2 regions of the Mesorhizobium sp. WSM3873 genome follow, and region 2 is predicted to be linked to the other one. Evidence: predicted binding sites of a transcription regulator. Region 2 holds the regulator's gene; the other holds the start of a gene.
What was found. The regulator PhoB, encoded in region 2, activates phosphate uptake and scavenging genes when phosphate is short. The targets are predictions, from matches to a motif close to TGTCATNNANCTGTCAT.

Region 1 (7,158 bases), on a different contig from region 2:
GTACGGCCGGTGGCCTTCGGGCCCTGGCCGTCGGTCGCGACCCAGAGGCGGCCGGCCGAGTCGACGGCACAATTGTCCGGCATGCCGAACCAGCCATTGGCGGTGGTGGCGGTCGAGAAGGTGGCGCCGACATCGGCCACCGCGGGATCGCCGCACTTCAGGAGCACTTCCCACTTGCCCTTCATGGCGGCGAAGTCGCCCCCATCCTCGACGATCTCGATGATGTGGCCGAAGGCGTTCGCCGCGCGCGGATTGGCGGCGTCGACCTGGTCGGCCTTGCGCTTCGAATTGTTGGTCAGCATGACATAGACCTTGCCGTTGCCGGCATTGGGCTGAATGTCTTCCGGCCGGTCCATCTTGGTGGCGCCGAGCAGGTCGGCGGCGCGACGCGTCTCGATCAGAACGTCGGCCTGGCTGGCGAAACCGTTTTCCGCCGTCAGCGGACCTTCGCCGAACACGATCGGCATCCATTCGACCGAGCCGTCCTCGGCGAATTTGGCGACATGCAGCGTGCCCTCGTCGAGTAGGTTCATGTTGGCGGCGCGGTCGTTCGGATTGAACGTGCCTTTGGTGACGAATTTGTAGACATAGTCGAAGCGCTCGTCGTCGCCGAGATAGAAGACGACGCGGCCATCCTTGGTGACGATCGATTCGGCGCCCTCATGCTTGAAGCGACCCATGGCGGTTCGCTTCCTCGGCACCGAATTGGGGTCGTTGACGTCGACCTCGACGACCCAGCCGAAGCGGTTGGGCTCGTTCGGTTCCTTGGCGAGGTTGAAGCGATCGTAGTGCGCGCCCCATTCATAGGCGCCCTCCGGAATGCCGAGGCGCTTGTAGTTGGCGGCCTCCTTGTGGCCTTCCGGCAGCTCGCCCGAGAAATAGCCGTGGATGTTCTCCTCGGCCATCACATAGGTGCCCCAGGGCGTAACGCCGCCGGCGCAGTTGTTGAGGGTGCCGAAGACTTTGGTGCCGGACGGGTCGGCATTGGTCTTGACGCGATCATGGCCGGCTACCGGACCGGACAGCGCCATTTCGGTGGTGGACATGATGCGGCGGTTGAGCTTGCCGTCACGCACCGCCTGCCATTTGCCGCCCTCCTTGCGGATCTCGACGATGCTGCCGCCATGCGCCGCCATTTCGACATCGACCTGCTCCTTGCTGAGCGGCGCCATCTCGGCGGCCTTCTTGCCGTCCTTGTCGACAATCTTGACGATGCCGGGGAACATCAGATGCGGGTTGGTGTATTCGTGGTTGACGACCAGCAGGCCATGCTCGGCCGAGCCCTCGATCGGGATATAACCGATATAGTCGTTGTTGTAGCCGAACTGTCTTGCCTGGGCTCCGGCCGTTTGTTTTGCCGGGTCGAATTCCGGCGAATCGGTAAAGAGCGGGTCGCCCCAGCGCAAGAGCACGTCGGCATCGTAGCCCGGCGCGACGTGGTGCTTGTCGTCGATGCCGGCCTCGAGCTCGTCGAATTTGAAGGCCGAGACCTCAGCGGCGCGCGCCTCGTCTGCCGCGACGAGCGCCAGCGGGCTCACGGTAGCGGCGATGGCCGAGACAGCCAGCGAGCCCTTGAGGAAGTCGCGGCGCGAGAAACGCGCGGCGATGATCTCGCCCATCGTGCGGTTGTCGGTAGGATTGACGGGCGGGCCGTCATTCTCCTCGAGCTGGCTGGTACGGAAGCGGATCTCAGGTTGGGTCATGGGCTGTCCTCTGGCTCTTGAGGTGGCTGGAACGTGTAACCGGTCGATCCCTATAGGCGGCCGATCACATTTTCGTGACATCAGCCCCATTAAGCAACGCCAATTTGCCGGCTGATGACTGTTCGCCCACGCATTGGCCCCACACGAGGCCCACAACACACGGCGGGCAGACTCCCGAGCGCGCTCGGCGCAAGGACGCCAACCATGGCTGCGGGGCTTGCCTTGCGAGATTCCGCCTTCGATCCCGTCGCAGCGTAGCTTGCCCGACTCCATCAGCTTGACGGCTTCGCGCGCTTCGGAAACAAAAGCGGCGAGCGGCGCGGCGAAGGCCGCTTCGGGAGGGATGAACGTGAGTCTCTGGGGACTGGCGCAGCTTGGCGTTTCGACTGTGATTTTCCTGCTGGCCGCGATGGCGGCCAAACAATGGGGATTGGCGCCGAGTCTCGGCAAGATCGTGCTGACGCTGGCGCTCTATTCCGCCGGCAATCTGATCATGCTCAGGCTGATCCGCGAATTCGGCATGTCGGTGTCGTTCAGCCTGTCGGCAGTGATCCAGCTGGTCTCAGTCAATGTCGTGGCGCTGGTCTTCTTTGGAGAGCGCCTCAACACTTTCCAAGCGACAGGCGTCGTGCTGGCGATCGCGGCCGTCGCGCTGATCACGCTCGGACCCTATATGCAGCGGCTGTAATTGGAGCAGGCCCGGCATGAAATCGACCGCCAAGGCGCTGCTCAACAGAATAGAATTCCCGGTGCTTGCGGCCGGGCTGGCCATCGCCTGCGGGCTATGGGGCCTGGTGGAACTCATGGGCGTGGCGCGCGCCACGACTCCGCATGCGTTGGACACGGAAATCCTGCTCGCCTTCCGCCATGCCGGGCAGCCGGACAGCCCGATCGGTCCGCTTTGGCTGCAAGGCGCGGTGCGCGATATCACCGCGCTCGGCAGCACCAGCGTGCTGGTGCTGATCACGACTGCGGTGATCGTCTATTTTCTGCTGATGCGCCGACCGGCGACCGCACTGTTCGTGTTCGTTTCGGTGGCGGGCGGCCAGGCGGCGTCCAGCCTGCTCAAGTTCGAGGTCGACCGGCCCCGCCCCGATCTCGTCTCGCATCTCGTCAACGAGACCTCGCTCTCCTTTCCGAGCGGCCATGCGATGCTGTCGGCCGTGACCTACCTCACGCTGGGCTCGCTCGCCGCGCGCTTCCTACCGAACCGCAGGATGAAGATCTTCGTGCTCGGCCTCGCCGTGCTCACCACGGTGCTGGTCGGAACCAGCCGCGTCTATCTCGGCGTGCATTGGCCGTCCGACGTGCTTGCCGGCTGGTGCGCCGGCTTTGCCTGGGCCATGTTGTGCTGGCTTGCAGCGCGCCTGCTGCAGCGGCGCAAAGTGGTGGCGGACAGCGAATGAGTGCTCATGTTTCAACTGTTTGTTATGATGCTTGAAACATCATGATATTTGGATTATCCATTGATACTGCAGACTCAGACAGGGGTTCTGGCCAATGATCACTGCCGCGCAGATGCGCGCCGCGAGGGCGTTGGCCGGTATCGACCAGAAAACGCTCGCCGAGCGCGCCGGGGTTTCGCTTCCGACCATCCAACGCATGGAAGCGAGTGAAGGTGTCGTCAGAGGCGTGGTCGATACGCTGATGAAGGTCATCCAGGCACTCGACGAGGCCGGGGTGGAGCTGATCGGCGAGAACCAGGCCAGCGAGCGCGGCGGCAGGGGCGTGCGCCTCAAGCCTGCCACGCCGCAGAACTCCCAAGGCTGAGCCGCACAAGAAGTCGCGACGGCGACCGCCGACAGCCCTGCCGACGATCCCGCCGCCCTTACGGAGCGGAAGGCAGCCCATGGATCAGGTCCGGCGGTCAATCCACCCCCAGGCGCGGCCGGCCTTTGCCGAGCTGTTCACGCCCAAGCTGGTCACGGTGCTGCGCGAAGGCTACACGCTGGCGCATTTCAGGGCTGACGCCGTCGCGGGGTTGACGGTGGCCATCGTCGCGCTGCCGTTGTCCATGGCGATCGCCATCGCGTCCGGCGTGACGCCGGAGCGAGGCCTATACACCTCGATCGTTGGCGGCTTCATCATCTCGGCGCTTGGCGGCAGCCGCTTCCAGGTCGGCGGTCCTGCCGGCGCCTTCATCGTGCTGGTAGCGGCGACGGTGGCGCGCGTCGGCGTCGACGGGCTGCTGCTCGCAACGATGATGGCCGGCGTCTTCCTGCTCGCCATCGGCTATCTCAGGCTTGGCACCTACATCAAGTTCATTCCCTATCCGGTGACCGTCGGCTTCACCGCCGGGATCGCTGTCATCATCTTCTCCGGGCAGATCGTCGAGTTGCTCGGGCTGAAACTCGCCAGCAGGGAGCCCGGGCCGCTGGTGCCGAAGCTGACCGCGATCGGCGAGGCGATCGGCACGATCAGTCCGGCCGCGACCTTCGTGGCGATGCTGACGGTCCTCACCATTGTCTTTCTGCGGCGCTGGCGGCCGAGATGGCCAGCGATGCTGATCGCCATCGGCATCGCCTCGCTGGTCGTGGGGCTGTTCGCCCTGCCTGCGGAAACGATCGGCACGAGGTATGGCGGCATCCCGCGGAACCTGCAATGGCCAGCCCTGCCGCCGGTCAGCCCTGAGAGGATGATCGACGTGCTGCCGGACGCGATCGCCTTCGCGCTGCTCGGAGCGATCGAGTCGCTGCTTTCGGCCGTGGTCGCCGACGGCATGAGCGGAAGGCGGCACCGCTCCAATTGCGAACTGGTGGCGCAAGGCTTCGCCAACATCGCGTCAGCCTTGTTCGGCGGCATATGTGCCACCGGCACGATCGCTCGCACGGCCACCAATGTGAGGGCCGGCGCGCATGGCCCCGTCTCCGGCATGCTGCATTCGGCGATCCTGCTTGTCCTGATGCTGGCGGCGGCGCCCCTGGCCAGCTACATCCCGCTCGCCGCATTGGCCGGCGTACTCGCCGTCGTGTGCTGGAACATGTTCGAGAAGCAGGCTTTCGTCACGCTCCTCAGAGCCTCGCGTGGCGACGCGCTGGTGCTGATGGCGACGTTCCTGATCGTCATCTTCCGCGATCTCACGGAAGGCATCGTCGTCGGCTTCGCGCTCGGGTCGATCCTGTTCATCGATCGCATGGCCAAGTCCATCGCCGTCGAGGCCGATCTGCCGCTGGTGCCGGAGGACGTCGCCGATCGCGCCGCCACTTATGATTCAAGCCAGGCGGCCGACGCCGATACCGTCATCTATCGAATCTCCGGGGCATTCTTCTTCGGTGCCGCCTCGACCGTCGGCGCCGTGCTCGACCGCATCGCAGACCAGCGCAAGAATTTCATCCTCGATTGCTCGGCGGTGCCGTTCCTCGACTCGACGGCGGCAAACGTCCTCGAGGGCGCCGCGCACAAGGCCGGAAGCGCCGGCGTGCGCTTCATCATCGCGGGTGCCGCGCCGCAGACAAGGCGCATGCTGATCAACCACGGCCTCAAGCGGCCGCTGGTTACCTATGCCGCCTCGATTCGCGACGCGCGGGCGCAGCTGAAAGGACAATCGCAGTCCGCGTAGAGCGACATGTTCTCTCAAACTGCCGCTTCGATCGGCTCGGCGAGTTTCGGGTTAGCGCGCGCCGCGATCAGGCAGCCGGCGACGATCAGGCAAGCCCCGGTCAGCGTGGTCCAGGCCACCTCCTCGCCGAAGAAGAACCAGCCGAGCGCGATCGCCCAGATGAAGGCCGAGTATTCCGTCGGGATGAGATATTGCGCTTCGGCGCGGGCGTAGGCCCAACTCATCAGGAATTGCCCGGCAAGCGACAGCATAGCCACCCCGACGAGGTGAAGCCACAGGTCACTCGGCAGCGCGACGGCGAGCCACGGCGCGGCGAGACCAAGGATGACAGCGATGCAGAGGTTCTGGAACAGCATGATCTCGACCGGCTTGGCCAACAGCGCTTGCCGCCGCGCGAGGATCAGATTGTAGCCGTAGAACACCGTCGATACGAGCACCGCGGCCGTGCCCAGGAGCGCATCCTGCGAGTGGCCGGCCTGCCCGAACTGGCCGGCCAGAATGATCGCGACGCCGGCGATGCCGGCCAGCGACGCCCACACCGCCTGGCGCCGGATTCTCTCGCCCAGCAACAAGGCTGCGAGAAAAAGCGCAAACAGGGGCGCGACAAAGCTGAGCCCGATCGCCTCGGCGAGCGGCAATCTGGCGAGACCCCAAAAGAACGAAACCAGGACGATGCCGACGACCACGGCGCGCAGCGCATGCAGCCCCAGCACCGGAAGAGCGGGCTTCGAGCGCGGCCCCGCCGACCAGGCCGCGCCCGCGATCAAGGTCGAGACCAGGCTGCGCCACAGCACCGTGTTGTACACACCGACCGCGATGACCAGGGACTTCATTGCCGCGTCCATCCCGGACAAAAGGAAGATCGCCAGTGCGCATACGAGCACTGGGATCATTGGTGAAACGGCGGCGCCGGTCAGGCTGGATGTCTTCACGGCTTGGCCCATGTGACGGTTGCTGCCGGATATCCCGGAGCGAGCGGCTGAACCAGATGGCAGCCCCGTCGATATGGCGGTCCAGCCCCGATCGACCTCGTTCCCGCCGCAATCGTCCTCAGTCGAGCTTCAGCGCCGCGACCGCGCCTTCGTTCATCAGCGGAACATAGATGGTCGAGTTGCCGTCGGTGCCGATATCGGCGCTGCCCGGCTTGAAAGTGGCGATCGCTTCCGGCGCGGCGCCGCCCTTGTAGCGATAGAGCGTGCCGGTCATGTAGGCGGTGGCATAGATCGTGTCGCCGATGGCGACGACGCCGTCGAGGTCGGCAAAGTTTTGCGCGCCCGGCAGCGGCGTCACCTTCTTGCTGGCGAGGTCGACGGCCAGCAAGCCGCCCGGCGCCGCCGTGCTGAAATCGGGCTTGATGCCCTTGCCCCAGGACGCGACGATCAGCCGAGCGCCGTCGGCGAAGACGCCATTGGGCGAGGCGAGCAGCGCATCCTTGATGAACAGCTCCGGTTTGTCGCCGTCGATACGGTAGATCGTGTCGGCGAGCATATCCGTGAAATAGACCTTGCCCGAGGCATCGGCGGTCATGTCGTTGAGGAAGACGGCGCCGGGCACATCGATGGTAGAGACCAGCTTGCCGCTGGCAAGATCGACGACGCGGACCTTGGTGATGTCGGCGGCGTAAAGCTTGCCGCCGGCGATCGCCATGCCCTTGGGCGCGTCCATGCCGTCCACCCAATGGCGGCTGATGACCTTGCCGTCCAGCGACAGCAGCGACAAATAGCCGTTGCCGTCAGCTTCGCCCGGATTGCCGACGATGTTGGAGACGACGATGCGCTTGTTGGCGGCATCGACCAGCGCCGATTCCGGCTGCTCGAAGCCGCCGGCGCGCCAGATCTCGCCGGCCTCGGCGGTGGCAGCCGTTGCGATGCCGGCGATGGCGAGAAAGGTCGAAGC
Region 2 (7,158 bases):
GCCAAGCGTCACGATGAAGGCCGGCACTTCGAGATAGGCGATGACGAAGCCCTGGAAGGCGCCGATCAGCAGGCCGAGCGCCAGGCCGATCAACAGTGCCAGCACCCAGATCCAGGGAGTGCCAAGCTCGAGCCCAACCATTCGCACCAGGAAATGCACTTGGGCAAAGCCCATGACCATGCCGATCAAACCCTCGGCGGATCCGACGGAGAGATCGATGTTGCGCATGACGATGACCAGCACCATGCCGGAAGCCATGATGGCCACGGCCGAGGTCTGCACCGACAGGTTCCACAGGTTGCGCGGCGTCAGGAACGTTCGACTGTCGAAATCGAGTGGATTGACGCCGAGCCGCAGGCTCGAGATGACATGCAGGCCGATCCAGATGATCAGCAGCGCGCCGACCATGCCGAGCATGCGTGTGTCGAGCTCAGTCGCCTTGAGGAAGCGCCCGACGGTGCTCAGTTCGGAAGGCCGCGCGCGATCCGCCGCCGGGTTGGCCGGCGTATCAGAGGTCGTATCGGTCATGATCTCCTCCCACCGGCTTGCCGTCTGGCGCGGATGCCGGACCACGATGCTAGAGCAATTCCAGGAAAAAGTGCGTAGCCGCCTGGAATTACGCACAAACAAACGGCTGGAGCAGTTCGGCGATCCTGCCGGACAGTGAACTGCCCCAATGGTCTCCGGCTTCAGTACGCCCGAAAGCCTTTGGAGAAACGCCGCGGCCCAACGGCCGCGGCGCTGCGTTTGAACCTGACGGCCAGCTTAGTTGCAGACCGCGATGCTGCCGGCGGCAACACCCGCGCAGACTTCATCCTTCTTTATCCAACCCGCGTCGATGACGAGGTTGAGATTATCCTTGGTGATTGCGACCGGGGTCAGGAACAGCGACTTGACGGTGTTGCCGCCAGGCGTCGTGAAGTCCTTGGCGCCCGCGATGTCGGTCATCTTCTTGCCGTCGGCGAGCTGCGAGGCGATCTCGGCGGCGTGCTTGCCGAGCTCGCGCGCGTCCTTCCACACCGACACCGTCTGGGTGCCGAGCGCGATGCGGTTCAGCGCGGCATGGTCGCCGTCCTGGCCCGAGACCGGAACGGTGCCGGCCAGCCCTTGCGCCGTCAGCGCCGCGACGACGCCGCCGGCAGTGCCGTCATTGGCCGCCACCACCGCGTCGACCTTGTTGTCGTTGGCGGTCAGGAACTGCTCCATGTTCTTCTGCGCGTTGGCGGGCAGCCAGCCGTCGGTATAGGCCTCGCCGACATTCTTGATCTTGCCGCTGTCGATGGCTTCCTTCAGCACTTCCATCGAGCCGGAGAACAGGAAATCGGCATTCGGGTCGGCGCCCGAGCCCTTGATAAAGACGTAATTGCCCTCGGGCTTGGCCTTGAACACCTCGCGGGCCTGCATGCGGCCGACTTCCTTGTTGTCGAAGGTCAGATAAAACACGTCCTTATTCTCGATCAGGCGGTCGTAGCCGACGACCGGAATGCCTTCGTCGAGTGCCTTCTGCACCGCCGGCCCGATCGCGGAGGCGTCTTGCGCCAGGATGATCAACGCATTGGCGCCCTGCGAGATCAGGCTTTCGACGTCGGTCAGCTGCTTGCCTGGATTGGACTGTGCGTCGGCGGATATGTACTTGTCGCCGGCGGCCTCGATCGCCTTCTTCATCGCCGCTTCGTCGGTCTTCCAGCGCTCTTCCTGGAAATTGGACCACGAGACGCCGATCACCTTGTCCTTCGCCTCGGCGACCGACGCCAGCGTCAACGACATGGCGATGCCCGCCAGCATGGCGGTTGCGAATCTCTTCATGATATCCTCCCTGCGCCCCTCGCGGCGCGATCCAGATTGGCCCCGAAGGCCATGTAGAAACTTTTTTTCGAGCCTCGAAAAAATACTGATCCAAGGCTAAGGTACTGTCAACTGCAATTCTGACGGTTTTTGAGGTGTCGCGTACTTTTTTCGAGACCCGCAATAAATAATGACAGTGCCGACCGCTTCTGCCACTATCGCGCAACAGTTCGGTGGAGGCGCAGCCCGCGTCCACCGAAACTTGCAAAAACCGGGACGGTTCGGGTGCCGGCGTCCGGGACTGAACCGATCTGGCGCGTCGCCGGGTCCTGTGCATGATCGAGAGGCCGCGCTGACTGGGAGGAGAAAAAATGTCGGTCGGAATCCGCCACGACGATCTGCGCCGGCGCAACCGCGCCATGGTGCTCTCGGCCGTGCGCCGGGCCGGCCAACCGTCGCGCACGGAAATCGCCGCGACCACCGGGCTCAGCCATTCGACCATTTCGGCGATCTCTTCCGACCTGATCCAGGAAGGCATCTTGGCCGAGAGCAAGCCGAGCGAGACCGCGTCTCTGAAGCGCGGCCGGCCACAGGTGGGCCTCGCGCTCAGGCCTGAGGCGGCGGCGGTGGTGACGGTGGTGCTGTCGCTCAATTTCCTCTCGGTCGCCGTTATTGATTATGCGGGCCAGGTCATCGCCGAGGAGCAGCGCCGCCTCGATACCCTCACCATGCCGCGCAACGAGCTGATCGGCGAATGCTTGGCGATCGTGCGGCGCCGGCTGGACGATCCGGACCTCGACGTCGGCAGCGTCGCCCGCATCGCCATGGGCATCCAGGGCATCACCGATTCCCATGCCCGCGCCATGCTGTGGTCGCCGATCACGCCGCTGACCGACATTCCCTTCGCCGACATCCTGGAAAAGGAATTCGGCATTCCGGCCACCATGGAAAACGACTGTAACATGATGGCGGTGGCGCTGCAGTGGCGCGATCCCGACCGCTATCGCGACAATTTCATCGCCATCCTGCTCTCGCACGGCATCGGCATGGGCCTGGTGCTGAAGGGCGAGCTGTTCACCGGCACGCATTCTTCCGGCGGCGAGTTCGGCCACATGATCCATCGTCCGGGCGGCGCGCTTTGCCGTTGCGGACGCCGCGGCTGCGTCGAGGCCTATGCCGGCAACTACGCCATCTGGCGCAGCGCCATGAAGATGAGCGAGGACGCCGAGCCGGTCGATGTCGGCGACGCCGACATGCGGGCGCTCGCCGCCAAGGCGCGCGAGACGGATGGCCCGGAGCGCGAGGCCTATCGCCGGGCCGGGGAGGCGCTGGGCTTCGGCCTTGGCAGCCTGTTCGCGCTGATCGACCCGGCGCCGGTCGCCATGGTCGGCGTCAGCGCCGCCGCCTTCGACCTGATCGAGCCGGCGCTGCGCGAGGCGATCGGCCAGACCGCCGGAGGCCAGCATTCAAACTCGATCTCCTTCGATACCGAGCCGAACGAATTGCCGCTGATCCGCGAGGGCTGCGCCATGCGCGCGCTGACCTTCGTCGACCAGGAGATTTTCGCCTCGGGCGTGCAGGCGAGAATGGGCAAGAACGTGGCCTGAGCAGCTTCGATAGCGATCGTTGGCTTCTGTGCGTCCTGCAGACGCCGGAGATTAGCGAAGGCCCCGCAGCTTCGTCATTCGGGCGGAGCAGGAGCGAAGCTCCGTCGCACAGATCCTGGAATCCATGCCATTACCGGCGGAGCAGAATTTCTGCACCGCCGCGGCGCGAGGAAGTCGCGTGGATCGTCGGGTCTGCGCCGCGTCGCGACGCTTCGTGCTCCGCCCGTGGACGGCGAAGCACCAGTGTCTCGATAACCCGCCAGCGCAGATAGAACCCGTCAGACCTTCGGTGCCCTGGCTCTAGTCTTCCCTGATCGCGTAGCCCGCCCCACGGATGGTACGTATGACGTCCGGCATGCGGCCGTTGTTGACCGCCTTGCGCAGGCGGCCGACATGCACGTCCACGGTGCGCTCGTCGATATAGATCGTCTCGCCCCAGACATTGTCGAGCAGCTGGCTGCGCGAGAACACCCGGCCGGGATGCCGCATCATGAATTCAAGCAGCCTGAACTCGGTCGGGCCGAGCCGGATCTCGCTCTTCTTGCGGTAGACGCGGTGCGATTCGCGGTCGAGGACGATGTCGCCGACCTTGAGCACGCTGGACAGCACCTCCGGCTTGGCGCGGCGCAGCAGCGCCTTGACCCTGGCCATGAATTCCGGCGTCGAGAACGGCTTGACCAGATAGTCGTCGGCGCCGGTCGAGAGGCCGCGCACCCTGTCGCTTTCCTCGCCGCGCGCCGTCAGCATGATGATCGGCAGGCGTTCGGTCTCGGGCCGCATCCTGAGGCGCCGGCAAAGCTCGATGCCGGACACCGCCGGCACCATCCAGTCGAGCACCAGAAGGTCGGGCACATTCTCCTGCAGGCGGATCTCGGCCTCGTCGCCGCGCGTCACCACCTCGACCTGATAGCCCTCGGATTCGAGGTTGTAGCGGAGCAGCACCCCCAGCGGCTCCTCGTCCTCCACCACCATGATGCGTGGCGCGATCATTTAGCAGGCACCTTCGCTGTCAGGCCGCCGGCGCCGACATCGCCGTCTCGTCCTGCTTAGGACGATTCGCGGGCAATTGCGTGCCGGTCAGCACATAGTAGGCGTTCTCGGCGATGTTGGTGACGTGGTCGCCGATGCGCTCCAGATTCTTGGCGCAGAACAACAGATGCGTGCAAGCCGTGATGTTGCGCGGATCCTCCATCATGTAGGTGAGGAGCTCACGGAAGACGGAGGTGTATTTGACGTCGATGCGCTCGTCGTCGTTGCGGAGCTTGGCGAGCGCCGTGGCGTCGCCGGCCGCGTATTCCTCGATCACGCCCTGGACCTGGATCAGCACCAGCTGCGCCATCGAGTCGATGGAGTGCGACAGATCGCGCGGCGCGGCGCTGACGCCGACCGAGCCGACGCGCTTGGCGATGTTCTTGGCAAGGTCGCCGATGCGCTCGAGATCGCCGGCCATCCGGATGGCGCCAACGACGCTGCGCAGGTCGTCGGCCATCGGCTGGCGCTTGGCGATCAGCGTGATGGCGCGATCGTCGAGCTCGCGTTGGCGCGCGTCCATGATGGCATCGTCGGAGACCACGCGCTGCGCCAGCGCGTTGTCGGAATTCAGCAGAGCCTTGGTCGACGCGCCGACCATCGAGCCGGCAAGATCGCCCATGTCGCGGATGAGCTGGCTGATCTGCCTCAGATCCTCGTCGAAGGAAGCGACCGTATGGGCCATGGTTATGTCCTCGTATGAACTCAGCCGAAGCGGCCGGTGATGTAGTCCTGCGTGCGCTTCTCGCGGGGCGAGGTGAAAATCTTCTCGGTCCGGTCGAATTCGATCAGCTCGCCGAGATACATGAACGCCGTCTGCCGCGACACGCGCGCCGCCTGCTGCATGTTGTGGGTGACGATCACGATCGTGTAGTCGGCCTGCAGCTCGTCGATCAGCTCCTCGATCTTGGCGGTCGAGAGCGGATCGAGCGCCGATGCCGGCTCGTCGAGCAGGATGACCTCCGGCTTCACCGCCACCGTGCGGGCGATGCAGAGCCGCTGCTGCTGGCCGCCCGAAAGGCTCTGGCCACTGGCGTTGAGCTTGTCCTTGACCTCGTTCCACAGCGCGGCGCGCTTCAGCGCCTGTTCGACGCGATTGTCCATCTCGGCCTTGCTGATCTTCTCATACAGCCTGACGCCGAAGGCGATGTTCTCGTAGATCGACATCGGGAACGGCGTCGGCTTCTGGAACACCATGCCGATCTTGGTCCTGAGCAGGTTGAGGTCCTGCGAGCGGTCGAGGATGTTCTTGCCGTCGAGCAGCACCTGGCCTTCGGCGCTCTGCTTCGGGTAGAGCTCGTAGATGCGGTTGAGCACGCGCAGCAGCGTCGACTTTCCGCAGCCCGAAGGTCCGATGAAGGCGGTGACGCTCCGCTCGGGCAGCGACAGGTTGATGTCCTTCAGCGCCTTCGACTGGCCATAGTAGAAGTTGAGGTTCTTGACTTCGATCTTGGCCTTCTCGGCGGTCGTCTCGGCTACGTTCAGGTCGGTGGACAACATCGGTTTCATCTGTCCTCTCTGCGTCCGGTAAGGCTGCGGGCGAAGATGCTCAGCCCGAGAACCGTCAGGGTGATTATCAGTGCGCCCGTCCAGGCCAGTTGCTGCCATTCCTCATAAGGGCTCAGCGCAAACTGGAAGATGGTCACCGGCAGGCTGGCCATCGGCGCGTTGAGATTGCTCGACCAGAACTGGTTGTTGAGCGCTGTGAAGAGCAGCGGCGCCGTCTCGCCCGAAATGCGGGCGATCGCCAGCAATATGCCGGTGACGATGCCGGACAGTGCGGCGCGATAGGCGACCGAGCGGATCACCACCCAGCGCGGCGCGCCGATGGCGGTGCCAGCCTCGCGCAGCGCGTTGGGCACAAGGTTCAGCATGTCCTCGGTGGTGCGCACGACAACGGGGATCACCAGGATCGACAGCGCCACCGCGCCGGCGATCGCCGAGAAATGACCCATCGGCCGCACCATCAGCTCGTAGACGAACAGGCCGACGATGATCGACGGCGCCGACAACAGGATGTCGTTGATGAAGCGCACCACTGTCGTGAGGCGCGAGAAGCGCCCGTACTCGGCCATATAGGTTCCGGCGAGCACGCCGATCGGCGTGCCGACGACGATGCCGATGACGGTCATCACGATGCTGCCGTAGATGGCGTTGAGCAGGCCGCCGGCGTCGCCGGGCGGCGGTGTCATTTGCGTGAACACCGAAAGCGAGAGCCCCGAGAGTCCCTTATAGAGAAGGGCGCCGAGGATCAGCGCCAGCCAGACGAGGCCGATGCCCGCCGCTATGGTGCACAGCGCCATCATCACGGCGTTCTTGCGCTTGCGGCTTCGGTGGAGCGATGCGGCTGTCGACATCGGTCAGGCTCCCGTGCGGCTATCGATGCGCAACAGCATGTAGCGTGCGAGCGCGAGGATGATGAAGGTGATGATGAACAGGATCAGTCCGAGTGCCACCAGTGAGGACGTGTAAAGCTCGCCGTCGGCTTCGGTGAATTCGTTGGCGATGGTCGCCGAGATCGTCGTGCCGGGCGCAAACAGCGAGGCGCTGATGCGGTGCGCATTGCCGATGACGAAGGTGACGGCCATCGTCTCGCCGAGCGCGCGGCCAAGACCGAGCATGACGCCGCCCATGATGCCGACCCGCGTATAGGGGATGACCACACGCCGGGTCACTTCCCAGGTTGTGCAGCCGATGCCGTAGGCCGATTCCTTCAGCACCGCTGGCACCGTGTCGA

Region 1: the regulator PhoB is predicted to act here: its motif matches at 1,767-1,783, upstream of A9K71_RS27060 (PhoX family phosphatase).

Annotation. Positions count from the first base shown of each region.
Region 1 covers NZ_LYTM01000055.1:218,485-225,642, forward strand. Annotated here, with positions in the region: gene A9K71_RS27060 (PhoX family phosphatase) at 1-1,703, opposite strand, end outside; gene A9K71_RS27065 (hypothetical protein) at 2,053-2,391, shown strand; gene A9K71_RS27070 (phosphatase PAP2 family protein) at 2,408-3,109, shown strand; gene A9K71_RS27075 (helix-turn-helix transcriptional regulator) at 3,204-3,473, shown strand; gene A9K71_RS27080 (SulP family inorganic anion transporter) at 3,553-5,262, shown strand; gene A9K71_RS27085 (DMT family transporter) at 5,277-6,206, opposite strand; gene A9K71_RS27090 (ATP/GTP-binding protein) at 6,313-7,158, opposite strand, start outside.
Region 2 covers NZ_LYTM01000045.1:287,245-294,402, reverse strand. Annotated here, with positions in the region: gene A9K71_RS24395 (sugar ABC transporter permease) at 1-528, opposite strand, end outside; gene xylF (D-xylose ABC transporter substrate-binding protein) at 766-1,806, opposite strand; gene A9K71_RS24385 (ROK family transcriptional regulator) at 2,157-3,392, shown strand; gene phoB (phosphate regulon transcriptional regulator PhoB) at 3,693-4,382, opposite strand; gene phoU (phosphate signaling complex protein PhoU) at 4,402-5,106, opposite strand; gene pstB (phosphate ABC transporter ATP-binding protein PstB) at 5,127-5,930, opposite strand; gene pstA (phosphate ABC transporter permease PstA) at 5,927-6,778, opposite strand; gene pstC (phosphate ABC transporter permease subunit PstC) at 6,782-7,158, opposite strand, start outside.